DNA from 2 places in the Streptomyces sp. CAI-85 genome. Region 2 is predicted to be linked to the other one. Evidence: riboswitches for the same ligand, from Rfam matches in the RefSeq annotation. Region 2 holds a riboswitch; the other holds the start of a gene.
What was found. A riboswitch is a leader RNA that binds a small molecule or an ion and turns the genes downstream of it on or off. The one in region 2 is predicted to bind S-adenosylmethionine.
Positions count from the first base shown of each region.

Region 1: it holds a riboswitch for S-adenosylmethionine, as region 2 does, so the genes downstream of both, G6W55_RS16780 (amino acid ABC transporter permease) here and G6W55_RS34585 (aminotransferase class V-fold PLP-dependent enzyme) in region 2, are expected to answer to the same signal.

Region 1 is NZ_JAANNX010000012.1:84,496-91,781, reverse strand. Features, by position in the region: gene G6W55_RS16800 (TetR family transcriptional regulator) at 1-367, opposite strand, end outside; gene G6W55_RS16795 (class II aldolase/adducin family protein) at 425-1,138, shown strand; gene G6W55_RS16790 (carbohydrate kinase family protein) at 1,135-2,064, shown strand; gene G6W55_RS39570 (putative leader peptide) at 2,195-2,317, shown strand; gene G6W55_RS16785 (glutathione S-transferase C-terminal domain-containing protein) at 2,467-3,336, shown strand; SAM riboswitch class IV at 3,438-3,558, shown strand; gene G6W55_RS16780 (amino acid ABC transporter permease) at 3,941-4,918, shown strand; gene G6W55_RS16775 (amino acid ABC transporter ATP-binding protein) at 4,915-5,721, shown strand; gene G6W55_RS16770 (transporter substrate-binding domain-containing protein) at 5,818-6,843, shown strand; gene G6W55_RS39565 (putative leader peptide) at 6,949-7,044, shown strand; gene G6W55_RS16765 (LLM class flavin-dependent oxidoreductase) at 7,120-7,286, shown strand, end outside.
Region 2 is NZ_JAANNX010000085.1:8,452-15,737, reverse strand. Features, by position in the region: gene G6W55_RS34595 (cytochrome bc complex cytochrome b subunit) at 1-1,410, shown strand, start outside; gene trpD (anthranilate phosphoribosyltransferase) at 1,554-2,618, shown strand; SAM riboswitch class IV at 2,694-2,810, shown strand; gene G6W55_RS34585 (aminotransferase class V-fold PLP-dependent enzyme) at 2,942-4,303, shown strand; gene G6W55_RS34580 (Lrp/AsnC family transcriptional regulator) at 4,348-4,629, opposite strand; gene G6W55_RS34575 (rhomboid family intramembrane serine protease) at 4,626-5,372, opposite strand; gene G6W55_RS34570 (hypothetical protein) at 5,555-5,794, shown strand; gene G6W55_RS34565 (NYN domain-containing protein) at 5,832-7,175, shown strand.

The DNA.
Region 1 (7,286 bases), on a different contig from region 2:
CGTGTTCCGTCCGGTAGATGTGCGCGTACGTGTCGACCAGGACGCCCACCGGATCCTCCCAGTGCTCGCGCGCCGCGGTCCCCGCGAGGTCGTCCATCACCCCTTCGAGACGGGTGAACCAGCCCGCCGCCAGGGCGTCGATGATCGCGCCCCGGTCCGGCAGGTACTGGTACAGCGAGCCGACCGACACCTTCGCCTCCGCCGCCACCCGGGTCGTGGTCAGGGCCTCCACGCCCTCCTCCACGAGGATCCGCTCGGCGGCCGCCAGCAGCAGCGCGAGGCGTGCCTTGCTGCGGGCCTGCCGGGGCGTGCGGCGCAGGGCCGCGGCACCGGTCTGGGAGGGGGGAGTCGAGGTCGGCCGGTCCAAGGGGCGTCTCCGAACGTGAACGTGACTTTGTTTCACGTTTACGCTACCTTCGCGCCCATGACCGCCTCAAGCTCGGCGCTGAGCGAGGAACGGGCCGCCGTGGCGGACGCCTGCCGGCGCCTGGGGGCCGAGGGCCTCCTGATCGGCACGGCAGGGAACGTGAGCGTGCGCGCCGGTGACCTGGTCGCCGTCACCGCGACCGGGGCCGTCCTCGCCGAACTGACGCCGGATCAGGTCACCGTGGTCGACCTCGACGGCGCGCTCGTCGCCGGCACCCTGCGGCCCACCTCCGAACTGGACCTCCACCTCGGCGTGCACCGACGACGCGCCACCGGGGCGCTCGTCCACACCCACGCCCCGATGGCCACCGCCGTCGCCTGTGTGCTGGATGAACTTCCGTGCATCCACTATCAGTTGCTCGCCCTGGGCGGGGCGGTCAGGGTCGCGCCGTACGCCACCTTCGGCACCCCGGAACTCGCCGAGTCCGTCCTCGCCGCCCTCGACGGCCGCGGTGCCGCGCTGATGGCGAACCACGGTGCCGTCACCCACGCCGCGACCCTCGACCGGGCCGTCGAGCACGCGCTGCTCCTCGAATGGGCCTGCGGTGTGTACCAGCGCGCGGCTGTCATGGGCCGGCCGCGCGTCCTCGACGAGCGGCAGCAGCAGGCGGTGATCGAGGCGGCGATCGCCCGCGAGTACGGCACCACCCACCCCGTGGCACCCGCCGCACCCGGATCACCCGTACCACCCGCTCAGGAGGGGCACCGATGAAGGTCTTCACGATGGGCGTGCACGTGCTGGACGTCCTGGTCCGGCCGGTGGAGGCGATACCCGAGGGGCAGGGCGCCACCCTGGTCGAGGACATCCGGATGACCGCCGCCGGGACGGCCGGCGGCACCGCCCTCACCCTCGCCAAGCTCGGCGCCGAGGTGCACAGCGCCGGTGCCGTCGGCGCCGACCCCAGCGGTGACCTGCTCGTCGCGCTGCTCCAAAGGGCGGGCGTCGGCACCGAGTTCCTCGTTCGCCGCGCCGACACCGCAACCTCCGCGAGTGTCCTGCCGATCCGCCCCAACGGCGACCGGCCCTCGCTGCACCTCCTCGGCGCGAACATCACCTACGGCCCGGACGACGTCCCCTGGGAGGCCCTCGCCCGGGCCACCCATCTGCACCTCGGCGGACCCGAGCTGATCGGTGTCGACGCCGCCGCGCGCATCCTGTCGTACGCGCGGGACCACGGGGTCGTCACCTCCGTCGACCTGCTCGCGCCGGGTGTCCTCGGCAGCTTCGAGCAGATCGAGGCGGCGCTGCCGTACATCGACCACTTCCTGCCCAACGAGGACCAGGTGCTCGGCTTCACCGGCGAGGAGGACCTGCTGACGGGGGCGCGCAAGCTGCTCGCCGCCGGGGCCGGAGTCGTCGCCGTCACCCGCGGCGGGGAGGGCGCGCTCGTGGTCACGGCGGACGGCGCGGAACCGGTGCCCGCCTTCGTCGTGGGCGTCGTCGACACCACCGGCTGCGGCGACGCCTTCTCCGCGGGCTATCTGCGGGGCGTGAGCCTCGGCCGGACGCCGGGGGACGCCGCCGTGCTCGGCAGCGCCGCGGCGGCGCTCGTCGCCCAGGGCCTCGGCAGCGACCACGGCACGTTCGACCTCGCGGCCGCCGACGCGTTCGCCGCGACGGCCACCTGCCACGCGTGACCCGGCACCGGCGACCCGTGCGAGAGGCCCTTCCCGCCGCTCGCCGACTCACCTGGTGGACGACCCCTTGACGCCGTGCGAGGGCGGATCGACACTCGGTACGGGAATCCTAGTGAACGGGTAGGGAATCATGGGGCGACAGGAGCCGGCCACCGGCCGAGCGAGCCGTACGTCATGGTCGTCGCCCCTTCTGACCTCCCGCCGTCACATCGACCTCCAGCGCGTGTGCAGCGCGATCAGCGCCCAGCGCTGAGCCGGCCGCCCCTACCGCGTCCGCCCCGGCGGTGCCCCCTGGGCACCGCCCGCCCGGCGCGCGGCCGCACGGTCCCCCCGTTCCGTCGTCCTCCGTCGTCGCATCCGCCGCGCGCCGGTCCGCCGCGCGCGCCGCCCCCGGGGAGAGTCATGTCCTTCACACCACCGGCCGCCCGGCTCACGGTCCGGTCCGTCCCCGTCTTCCGGGGCCGTATCGGCAGTGACGCCCGCAGCGGCCACTACGCCGTGCCGCGCCGCTACCGCCTCCATCTGTCCGCCGCCGACCCCGACGGGCTGCGCATCGCCGTCACCCACAGCCTCCTCGGCCTGGAACGCGCCTGTCCCGTCACGTTCCTGCCCGCCGTCCCCGACTGTCCCGACGGCGGCCACTCCGCGCTGCGCCCGCTCTACGACGCCAGCGCCCACCACTACACCGGACCGGCCGTCGCGCCCGTGCTCAGCGACGACTGGTCGGGCCGGATCGTCTCCACCCACGGCCCCGACATCGCCCGCGACCTCGCCCGGCGCTTCGGCGGCGGCCGGACCGCGCTGTACCCGTGCGGCGCCGAGTCCGAGATCGACGCCGTCGAGCGGATGTGCGCCCAGGGCATCGAGCGGGCCGCGCAGCGCGCCGGCACGGCCGGCACCGGCGACGAGGAACGCGCCGCCGCGCTCGACACCCTGCTCCACACCCTCGGCGTGCTGGACCGGGGACTGCGCGTGCAGCCGTACCTGATCGGTGATCAGATCACCGCAGCCGACGTGGAGTTGTGGGTCGCGCTGGTGCAGCTCGACACCGTGCACCGCCATCACCTCGACGCGTCCGCCGTGCAGCGCATCGCCGGGCACCCCGCCCTGTGGGCCCACGCCCGCCGGCTCGCCGCGCACCCCGCGTTCGGCGCGCACCTCGACCTCGACGGCATCGCCCGCCGCCACCACGCCCGTTGTCAGGGCCTGGAGGCCGCGGGCGCCGCCGTGCAGATCCTGGACTGGGCCGCCCACATCGCGCCGGCCCCGTAACCGCCCGGGGACGCGGGGCCGTTGCGGCCCCGCTGCCGTTCCAGCACATGGACCGGCGTTGACATTCGTTCGGGTGCCTGTCTTTACTTACGGCCCAGAACGGTCATGAGCGTCAGCGACAAGCCCTGGCTTGCTGACCGGCAACCCTCGCATCGCGGTGGGGTGCCCCAGGTGACGACCGGACCGGATGACGTGACCGCACGGATCCGGTAAGCGCGAGGGCCCCTCCGGGGTCCGCACGAGTGACGGAGAGTCCCATGTACGCAGCTCCCAGGACGGCGCCCCGCCGCCTTCGGGGCTGCGTGCGTCCGTCCGCGCAGCAGCCCCTCGTCGCCGACCGGGCCGTCGATCTGCTCCGCGTGAACAGCGCACTGTGTACCGCACCGGGCCGTGCCCGCTGTCGGGGCTGACACCAGCAGACCCGGCACCACCGCAGCACATTCCCCTCGCCCCGCCGCGTTCCCGACGCACACCGCAGAAGCGGTGAGCCGTCCACCGCAGCCCCACTCCGGTTCTCCGTACACGACCGTGCGCCGCGCGCCCTCCCGCGGCCGCCACCACGGCCGTGCCCGTCCGGGGTGCCCGACTTCCGCCGGAGCCCCTCATGAGCGAACCCCCAGGCGTCGCGACCCTCGATGCGAAGCCCATAGCCGACACCCCGTCAAAACAGCTCTCCGCACAGCGCGTTCAGCCGCTGCGACGGCCCGGACGCTGGATCGCCACCGCGATCGTCCTGGTCCTGGTCGCCCAGTTCGCGCACGGCCTGATCGCCAACCCGTTCTACCAGTGGGACCGCTTCGGCTACTGGTTCCTGCGGCCCGTCATCCTCGACGGACTGCTGATCACCCTGGAAGTCGCCGCCTACAGCGCGGTGCTCGGCCTTCTCGGCGGCATCCTGCTCGCCCTCGCCCGGCTCTCCAGGAGCCCGGTGCTGCGCGCGGTGAGCTGGACCTACGTCTGGGCCCTGCGGTCCATCCCGCTGATCGTCGTCCTGCTCTTCCTCTACAACTTCAGCGCCCTGTACCAGACGTTGAGCGTGGGCGTCCCCTTCGGACCGGCCTTCTTCACCTTCGACGAGTCCCGGCTCGCCACCGACATGGTGATCGCCGTCGTCGGCCTCAGCCTCAACGAGGCCGCCTACGCCGCCGAAGTGGTCCGCGGCGGCATCCTCTCCGTCGACCAGGGCCAGCACGAGGCGTCCGCCGCGCTCGGCCTGCCCAAGAGCTACCAGTTCCGCAGGATCGTCTTCCCGCAGGCGCTGCGCTCGATCGTCCCCAACTACGTCAACCAGCTCATCGGCCTCATCAAGGCCACCTCCCTGGTCTTCTACGTGTCCCTGCTCGACCTGTTCGGCACCGCGCAGACCATGGGCTCCACCTACCCCGGCGACATCGTGCCGCTGCTGCTCGTGGTCACCGTCTGGTACCTGATCCTGACCAGCCTGGTGTCCGTCGCCCAGTTCTACGTCGAGCGGTACTACGCCCGGGGCGCCACCCGCTCCCTGCCGCCGACGCCGTTGCAGAAACTGCGGACCGGGTTCACCGACCTGCGCGCCCGCATCCGCAGGGAGGCCGCCGTATGACCACCGAGACCACCGAGGCGACCACCGCCCCCGGGGCGAGCGTGCCCGCCGCCGTCGAGGTGCACGACGTGCACAAGTGGTACGGCGCCCACCGCGTCCTGGACGGAGTGAACCTGACCGTACGGCCCGGCGAGGTCACCGTGATCCTCGGCCCGTCCGGCTCCGGGAAGTCCACCCTGCTCCGGGTCATCAACCACCTGGAGAAGCCCGAGATCGGCCATGTCAGCATCAACGGCGAGCCGATCGGCGTCCGCCGGCACGGCGGCCGGCTGCGCGAGCTGAGCGAACGCGCCATCCTCACCCAGCGCAGCCGCATCGGCTTCGTCTTCCAGAACTTCAACCTCTTCCCGCACCTCACCGTGCTGGACAACATCGCCGCCGCCCCTGTCGCCACCGGCAAGCTCAGCCGCCCCGCCGCCCAGGAACTCGCCCGCGAACTCCTCGGCCGGGTCGGCCTCGCCGACAAGGCCGCCGCCTATCCCCGCCAGCTCTCCGGCGGCCAGCAGCAGCGCGTCGCCATCGCCCGCGCCCTCGCGCTGCGCCCCGGCGTCATCCTCTTCGACGAGCCCACCTCGGCCCTCGACCCCGAACTCGTCGGCGAGGTCCTCGCGGTCATCAAGGACCTGGCGACCAGCGGCACCACCCTCGTCATCGTCACCCACGAGGTCGGCTTCGCCCGCGAGGTCGCCGACCGCGTCGTCTTCATCGACGGCGGCCGGATCGTCGAGCAGGGCCCGCCCGCCGAGGTCCTCGACAAGCCGCAGCACGAGCGCACCCGGGACTTCCTGAGCAAGGTCCTCTGACCCGCGCGCAACCCTGGCGCGCCCCCAGACCTCCCCCCACGCACCACCCCGCCCCCACACCACCACCCTCTCTCACCCAGCACCAAAGGACGGCCCATGTCTGCCCACGTCACCCGACGCAGCCTGATACGCGGCATCACCGCGGCGACCGCGGTCGCCACCCTCGCCACCGGGCTCGCCGCCTGCGGTGGGGACAGCGACGCCGCCACCACCACCGACAGCGCCGCCGCCGGGGGCGTGACCGTCGGCCGCGTGTCCAACGGCGCCGCGAAGGAGACCACCATCAAGGTCTCCGAGGTCAAGTCCATCAGCGCCAAGCTCCCGGACGCCGTGCAGAAGAGCGGCAAGCTCACCATCGGCGTAGGCGCCCTTCCTTCCGGCTTCGCCCCGCTGGCCTACGTCGGCGACGACCAGAAGACCCTCACCGGCGCCGAACCCGACCTCGGCCGGCTGGTGGCGGCGGTCCTCGGCCTGGAGCCCGAGACCAAGAACTTCACCTGGGAGAACCTCTTCGTCGGCATCGACAGCGGCAAGGTCGACGTGGCCTTCTCCAACGTCACCGACACCGAGGAGCGCAAGAAGAAGTACGAGTTCGCCTCCTACCGTCAGGACAACCTCGGCTGGGAGGTGAAGAAGTCCAGCACCTGGAAGTTCGACGGCGACTACAAGAACCTCGCCGGGCTCACCGTCTCCGTCGGCTCCGGCACCAACCAGGAGAAGATCCTGCTGGAGTGGAAGAAGAAGCTGGAGAGCGAGGGCAAGAAGCTCACCGTCAAGTACTACCCGGACCGCAACGGCACCTACCTGGCCCTCAACAGCGGCAAGATCGACGCCTACTTCGGCCCCAACCCCGGCATCGCCTACAACGTCGCCAAGACCGCGGGCACGGCCAACGCGACAGCCAACGCGGGCACCTTCTCCGGCGCCGGCGAGACCCTCCAGGGTCTCATCGCGGCCACCGCGAAGAAGGACAGCGGTCTCGCCGAGCCGCTCGCCGAAGCCATCAACTACCTGATCGACAACGGCCAGTACGCCAAGTGGCTGGAGGTCTACAACCTCTCCAACGAGGCCGTCGCCAAGTCCGAGGTGAACCCGCCCGGCCTGCCGCTCGACAATTCCTGACGCACAGTTCCTGACACGTCGTCAGCCGGGAACATCGGGTCCGGCCAGGGCGTTCCACCGTAGAAGAGGCATGTGAGGCGCGATCGCGCGCCCCGGGAGAGGGAGGTGCCGGCCGTGACGCCCACCTTCCACGCCGTGCACCTCCACTCCCGGGCCCACATCGACCTCCAGCGCGTGGCCGGCGCGCTCTGTCGCTCCTGACACCCGTTCCCCGATGCCGCACCCCATGGCGCGGGTGACGTGCGCTCTCGTACGGACCTCCAGGAAGGCACCACCGTGTCCTCAGCATCCCTTTCCCCGCTCCACCTCGCCGTCGCCCTCGACGGCACCGGCTGGCATCCCGCCTCCTGGCGCGAGCCCGTCGCCCGCCCCCGCGAGCTGTTCACCGCCCGCTACTGGGCCGACCAGGTCACCGAGGCCGAGCGCGGCCTCCTCGACCTCGT
Region 2 (7,286 bases):
ATGAACGAGGTGGAGTACCACGGCAGTTACGTCCCGCTCCAGGGACAGCTCATGTCGGAGGCGTTCAGCTCGACGCTGCACATCTCCTTCGACGTGCGCGGCGGTCTGCTGATCCGGCAGATCCACCACTGGGCGGCGCTGATCTTCCTCGCCGGCATGTTCGTGCACATGATGCGCGTGTTCTTCACGGGCGCATTCCGCAAGCCGCGTGAGATCAACTGGCTGTTCGGCTTCCTGCTGTTCGTCCTGGGCATGTTCACCGGTTTCACCGGCTACTCGCTCCCGGACGACCTGCTCTCCGGCACCGGTGTCCGCTTCACCCAGGGCGCCATCCTGTCGATGCCGATCGTCGGCACGTACATCTCGATGTTCCTGTTCGGCGGGGAGTTCCCGGGCCACGACTTCGTGGCGCGGTTCTACTCGATCCACATCCTGCTGCTGCCGGGCATCATGCTCGGCCTGATGGTGGCGCACCTGATCCTGGTCTTCTACCACAAGCACACGCAGTTCGCGGGCCCCGGCAAGAACAACAAGAACGTCGTCGGCATGCCGCTGCTGCCGGTGTACATGGCCAAGGCCGGAGGCTTCTTCTTCCTGGTCTTCGGTGTGATCGCGATCATCTCCGCGGTCACCCAGATCAACCCGATCTGGGCGCTCGGCCCCTACCGTCCGGACCAGGTGTCCACCGGCGCCCAGCCCGACTGGTACATGGGCTTCGCCGAGGGTCTGATCCGCTTCATGCCGGGCTGGGAGATCAACCTCTGGGGCCACACGCTGGTCCTGGGCGTGTTCATCCCGCTGGTGCTCTTCGGTGTCGTCCTCGCGGCGCTCGCCGCCTACCCCTTCATCGAGTCGTGGGTGACCGGCGACAAGCGCGAGCACCACATCCTGGACCGCCCGCGCAACGCGCCGACCCGCACCGCGCTCGGCGTCGCCTGGGTCACGATGTACATGATCACCCTGGTGGGCGGCGGCAACGACCTGTGGGCCACGCACTTCCACCTGTCGATCAACTCGATCACCTGGTTCGTCCGGATCTTCTTCTTCGTCGGACCGGTCATCGCGTACATCCTCACCAAGCGGATCTGCCTCGGCCTCCAGCGCCGGGACCGGGACAAGGTGCTGCACGGCCGGGAGACCGGCACCATCAAGCGCCTGCCGCACGGTGAGTTCATCGAGGTGCACGAGCCGCTCAGCCAGGAGCAGCTCTACACGCTCACGGCCCACGAGCAGTACGAGCCGGCCGCGATCGGCGCCACGGTCGACGAGAACGGTGTCGAGCGCAAGGTGAAGGCCACCGAGAAGCTGCGTGCCAAGATCAGCGGCGCGTACTTCGGCGAGGACCAGCAGATCCCCAAGCCGACCGTCGAGGAGTACAAGGAGATCACGAGCGGCCACGGCCACCACTGATCCCCAGGCGTCGCCACGCCCTGAGTGAAGGGCCCCGTCCGGTCTTCGGACGGGGCCCTTCGCCGTGTCCGCGGGCTGGATAGGGTGGGATCACACCCTGTTTGCGCGAGCCCTGCTCGCCCGTACGACACCCAGGAGCGGCTATGAGCGCTGTGACCCCCGCCGGAGGCGACACCGCGGCGGTCCGTTCCTGGCCCGCCCTGCTGAACGGCCTGCTGGCCGGCCGGGACCTGTCGGCGGACGACACCGCCTGGGCCATGGACCTGATGATGCGCGGCGAGGCGACCGACGCCCAGATCGCCGGGTTCGCGGTGGCGCTGCGGGCCAAGGGCGAGACCGTCGCGGAGATCAACGGCCTCGTGCGGACGATGTACGAGCACGCCAACCTGATCGAGGTGCCGGGCCGCACCGTCGACATCGTCGGCACCGGCGGTGACGGCGCCAAGACGGTCAACATCTCCACGATGTCGTCGATCGTGGTGGCCGGCACCGGCGCCAAGGTCGTCAAGCACGGCAACCGCGCCGCGTCCTCGGCCTCCGGCGCCTCGGACGTCCTGGAGAAGCTCGGCGTCAATCTGGAGCTGACGCCGAAGCGGGTGGCCGAGGTCGCCGAGGAGGCCGGGATCACCTTCTGCTTCGCCGTCAAGTTCCATCCGGCGCTGCGCCATGTCGGCGCCGCCCGCGGCCAGTTGGGCATCCGTACGGTGTTCAACGCGCTCGGTCCGCTGACCAACCCGGCGAAGGTGCGGGCGCAGGCGGTGGGGGTCGCCGATCCCCGGATGGCGCCGATCGTCGCCGGGGTCTTCGCCGAGCGCGGCCACTCCTCGCTGGTCTTCCGCGGCGACGACGGCTTCGACGAGCTGACGACCACCTCCACCTCCCGGGTGTGGGTCGTCCGCGACGGCACGGTCACCGAGGAGACCTTCGACCCGCGCGAGGTCGGCATCGAACTGGTCCCGGTGGAGGCCCTGCGCGGCGGTGACCCGTCCTACAACGCCGAGGTCGCCCGGCGGCTCCTGGAGGGCGAGCCGGGCCCGGTGCGCGACGCCGTCCTGCTGAACTCGGCGGCGGCCCTGGTCGCCCTCGACCCGGCCGCGGGGACGCTCGCCGAGCAGATCGCCGCCGGTATGGCCCGTGCCGCCGAGTCCGTCGACTCCGGGGCGGCCCGCCGGGTCCTGGAGCGCTGGGTCACCGCCAGCAACGCCTGACGTGACGGGAATCGCCGTCCCGCGATCCGGACACGGGTTGCGGGACGGCGATCACGTCCCGTAGTTTCTGTACCAGGTCATGAGTGACAGTCATGAGGCCCCGGCCGACTGTCCGGCAACCCTCCGTCCGTGGCGGGGTGCCCCGGGTGAAGACCAGGCCGTAGGCAGCGAGGTCTACGGCAAGCGCGGGCCCCTCTCGACACCAGGGGTCCTGGTCGTTCGAGGGAGTCTTCCGTGAGCCAGCGAATGCGATAGGGCCGCCGAGCCCCGCCTCCGCGCACCCCTTTTCACTCTTCTTCCTTTCCTCTCACGGGAGTTCCGTCATGTCTGTCTCCACCGCTGCCTCCGTCCAGGACATTTGTGCCCCGCTGCCCGTTCTGGGCTGTGATGTCACCGTCCCGCTCGTCACCGGTGGCGAGGTCACCTACGCCGCGCTCGACTACGCCGCCAGCGCACCGGCGTTGCAGCGGGTCTGGGACGACGTCGCGGCCTACGCGCCGTACTACGGCAGCGTCCACCGCGGCGCCGGATACCTCTCCCAGCTCTCGACGGACCTGTTCGAGAACGCCCGCGCCACGGTCGCCGCGTTCCTGGACTGCCGCGCCGACGACCAGGTGGTCTTCACCCGCTCCACCACCGACTCCCTCAACCTGCTCGCCTCCGCCCTGCCCGCCGGCTGCCAGGTCTTCGTCTTCGAGACCGAGCACCACGCCTCGCTGCTGCCCTGGCGGGACGCCCGGGTCACCTACCTCGACGCCCCCCGCACCCCGGGACAGGCCGTCGAGACCCTGGAGCGGGCCCTCGCCGACCGCGACCCCCACGGCCCGGCCCTGGTCTGCGTGACCGGCGCCTCCAACGTCACCGGCGAGCTGTGGCCGGTGCGGGAGCTGGCCGCGGCCGCGCACGCCCACGGCGCCCGGATCGTCCTGGACGCCGCCCAGCTCGCCCCGCACCACCCGGTGTCCGTCCGGGACCTCGACGTCGACTGGGTCGCCTTCTCCGGGCACAAGCTGTACGCGCCCTTCGGCTCCGGAGTCCTGGCCGGCCGCGCCGACTGGCTGCGCGCCGCCGACCCCTACCTCGCGGGCGGCGGTGCGAGCCGCCGGGTCACCCGGCGCGAGGACGGGGGAGTGGACGTGGAGTGGCACGACAGCGCGGCCCGGCACGAGGCCGGCTCGCCGAACGTGATCGGCGCCTACTCCATCGCCTCCGCCTGCAAGGCGCTCACCGAGGCCGGCTTCGACACGCTGGTCGCGCGCGAGCGGCAGCTCATCGAGAAGGTGCGCACGGGCCTCGCCGACGTGCCGGAGGTGCGGATCCTGTCGCTCTTCGGCGACGACGCGCCCCGGGTCGGGGTGATCTCCTTCGTCGTCGACGGCTGGAACAGCTCCCACTTCGCCGCCGCCCTGTCCGCCGAGTACGGCATCGGCGTCCGCGACGGCCTGTTCTGCGCCCACCCGCTGGTGCGCACCCTGCTGGGCGGCGCCCCCGAGGCGCAGGGCGAGTGCGGGGCCCCCGAGGCGGCGCCGGGCGAGAAGTCCCTCAACGCCATCCGGGTGAGCTTCGGCGCCGGGACGCCCGACGAGCACGTGGACCGCTTTGTGGCGGCCGTGCGCGAGCTGGTCACCGACGGTGCGCGGTGGACGTACCGCACGCAGGACGGCCGCTGCGTCCCGGCGGTCTGACCGGGTCCCTCGTCCCCCGGGGCCGGGAGGCGGCGGTCAGCCGGTCAGGAGTCCAGGCCGATCGCGAACGCCGCCTCCAGGTCGTGCTGCGAGTACGTCCGGAACGCCACGTGGGTGTCCGTCGCCTCCACGCCGGGGATCTTGCTGATGCTGCCCGGGATCACATCGGCGAGGTCGTCGTGCCGCTTCACCCGCACCATGGCGATCAGGTCGTAGGTCCCGGTGACGGAGAAGACCTCGCTGACGCTCTCCAGCGAGGCGATCCGCTCGGCGATCTCGGGGATCCGGTCCACGCTGGTCTTGATGAGGACGATCGCGGTGATCACGGCTGGTTCTCTCCCTCGGGGGCCGGAGCGGGGGTGGCCCTCACTCTAGTCCCAGGACGAAACCGCGTCCCAGGGCGGAACCGCGCCCACGCGTAGCCGAGGCCCAGGCCGAAGCCCACCAGGTGGGCCAGATAGGCCACGCCGGGGCCCTGGGGCGCCCGGCCCGCCGCCACCCACTGGAGGGCCGCCCAGCAGGGCAGGACGACCCAGGCGGGGAAGCGCAGCGGCAGGAAGAACAGGAACGGCAGAAGACTGGTCACCCGCGCCCGGGGGAACAGGTACAGAAACGCGCCCAGCACCGCGGAGATCGCCCCCGACGCCCCCACCAGCGAGGCCGGCGACCCGGCGTTGGCCGCGGCGTAACCCAGCAGCGCCAGGTAGCCGCAGCCGACGTAGAACAGCGTGAACTGGACGCGGCCCATCCGCTCCTCGGTCATCACGCCGAAGACGTAGAGGAAGAGCATGTTGCCCAGGAGGTGCACCCAGCTACCGTGGATGAACAGCGCCGTCGCCGGGGTCAGCGCGGCCCGCGGGGAGTCCGTGAACAGCTCCACCGGGATCACCCCCCAGCGGCGGAAATAGGCGCGCTGGGCGGCGAGCAGGGCGTCGCCGGAGCCGTAGGCGGGATCGAGGCCCGCGGCCGGGCCCAGCACGAAGATCGCGGAGCACACGGCGATCAGCACATGCGTCACCGGAGCCCGTCGGAACGCGGCGCCGAGGGGGCCGCTCCACTTGCCGATCATGAACACAGAGCATGACGTAACGGGACGCACTCGCCCGTACCGCCTCGCCGCCGTGGACGGACGGGCGGTGAGGACCCGCCAGGCCGTAGGGTTACGAGCCATACACGGCGGGGAGCCTCCGGCCCGACCCGTTCGTACCAGCGACACCAGCGACCCGACACCAGAAGGAGCGGACAGTCACCATGACGGTTCCCCTGCCGACCGCCACCACCCGGTGGCGCTGCACCCTGTGCGGCAACCTCACCCGGTTCGACGTCACGCGTTCGTCGAAGGCCGTCGAGTACGTCCACCTCGACCTGGCGGGCGAGCCCAAGGTGGAGGAGCGCGAGGTGGTCAGTGAGACCATCGAGTCGGTGCGGTGCCGCTGGTGCAACGCCGTGGACCAGGTGGAACTCGTGGATCGGCCGGGCGCCAGCTCCTGACCGGAGCCGGCCCCGTACACGTATTGGGGTGTGACGGATGGTGGAGAGCGCAGGCGGGGGGCCGGGCGACGGCGCCGCTGAGATGCTCGACCGTCCGCTGCCCGACGGGGTGCGCCGCCGGGTCGTGCAGATCGTCTCCGACGGCTTCGGCGGGCTGACCGTCGGCGAACTGCCCGCGCAGTTGCGGCAGTACGCCCGGTTCGCCCCGAACCGCCGGGCCAAGTTCGCGGGCAACGCGATGGCGGCCGCGCTGGAGACCGACGCGCTGTTCCGGCAGCGCATCGCCGAGAAGTTCAGAGAAGCCCAGCCGGAGCTGTCCGGCGCCCTCGACTCCGGCTCGCCGACCCCGGCCGCGGACCCGCTCGACGTGGCGGCCGCGGCCTATGTGCTGCGCCCCGTCGGCTGGGTGAAGCTGGTCACCGCGGCGGGCGAGGAGGCCCAGCGGGCGGACGCCGAGCGCGTCGACGACGAGACCCGGGCCGAACTGGCGCGGCTGCGCGAGGAACTGGACCGCGCCCGGGAGCAGAGCCGGGCGGACACCGAGCGGCTGCGCACCGAGCTGGACGCGGCGCGCAAGGAGGCGGAGTCCCTCCACCGCAAGCTGCGTTCGGCCCTCAGTGACGTGAAGCGGGGCGAGGCGGCCCTGCGCAAGGTGCAGGCCGAGACGGAGGCCGTACGCGCCGAGGGGCAGACCCAGGTGTCCGCCGCCGAGAGCGAGGCCCGGCGGCTCAAGGCGCGGCTCGGCGAGGCGGAGGCGGCCCTGGAGGCGGCCCGCCGGGCGGCCCGCGAGGGGCGCAGCGTCGAGGACATGCGGGTCCGGCTGCTGCTCGACACCGTGCTCGACGCGGCCCAGGGGCTGCGCCGCGAACTGGCGTTGCCGCCGGTGTCGGTGCGGCCCGCGGAGACGGTCGACGCGGTCGAGCCGGGCCGGATGACCCCCAAGGACATCGCCGCGCGCGCCCTGTCGGAGAACGACCCGGCCATCATCGACCAGTTGCTCGCCCTGCCCCAGGCGCATCTCGTGGTCGACGGCTACAACGTCACCAAGACCGGCTATCCGCAGATGCCGCTGGAGAAGCAGCGGCTGCGGCTGCTGGGGCAGCTCTCCCAGCTCGCGGCGCAGACCGGCGCCGAGGTCACCTGTGTCTTCGACGGGGCCGAACTGGCCGCGCCGGTACTGCTCGCGCCGCCGCGCGGGGTGCGGGTGCTGTTCTCCAAGGCGGGGGTGACCGCCGACGAGCTGATCCGCCAGCTCGTGCGCGCGGAGCCGCCCGGCCGGCCGGTGATCGTCGTCTCCACCGACCGCGAGGTGGCCGACGGCGTCGCCAAGGCGGGGGCCCGGCCGGTCGCTTCGGCGGTCCTCCTCAAGCGCCTGTCCTGACGCCTGTCACGGCGCCTGTCCCGAAGGTCGATGTTGCAGGTTTAACGCCCGAATTGGCGGAATCGTCACGCAACGTAGCGTCAACCCGGCATCACCGCACGTGAGTTAGTT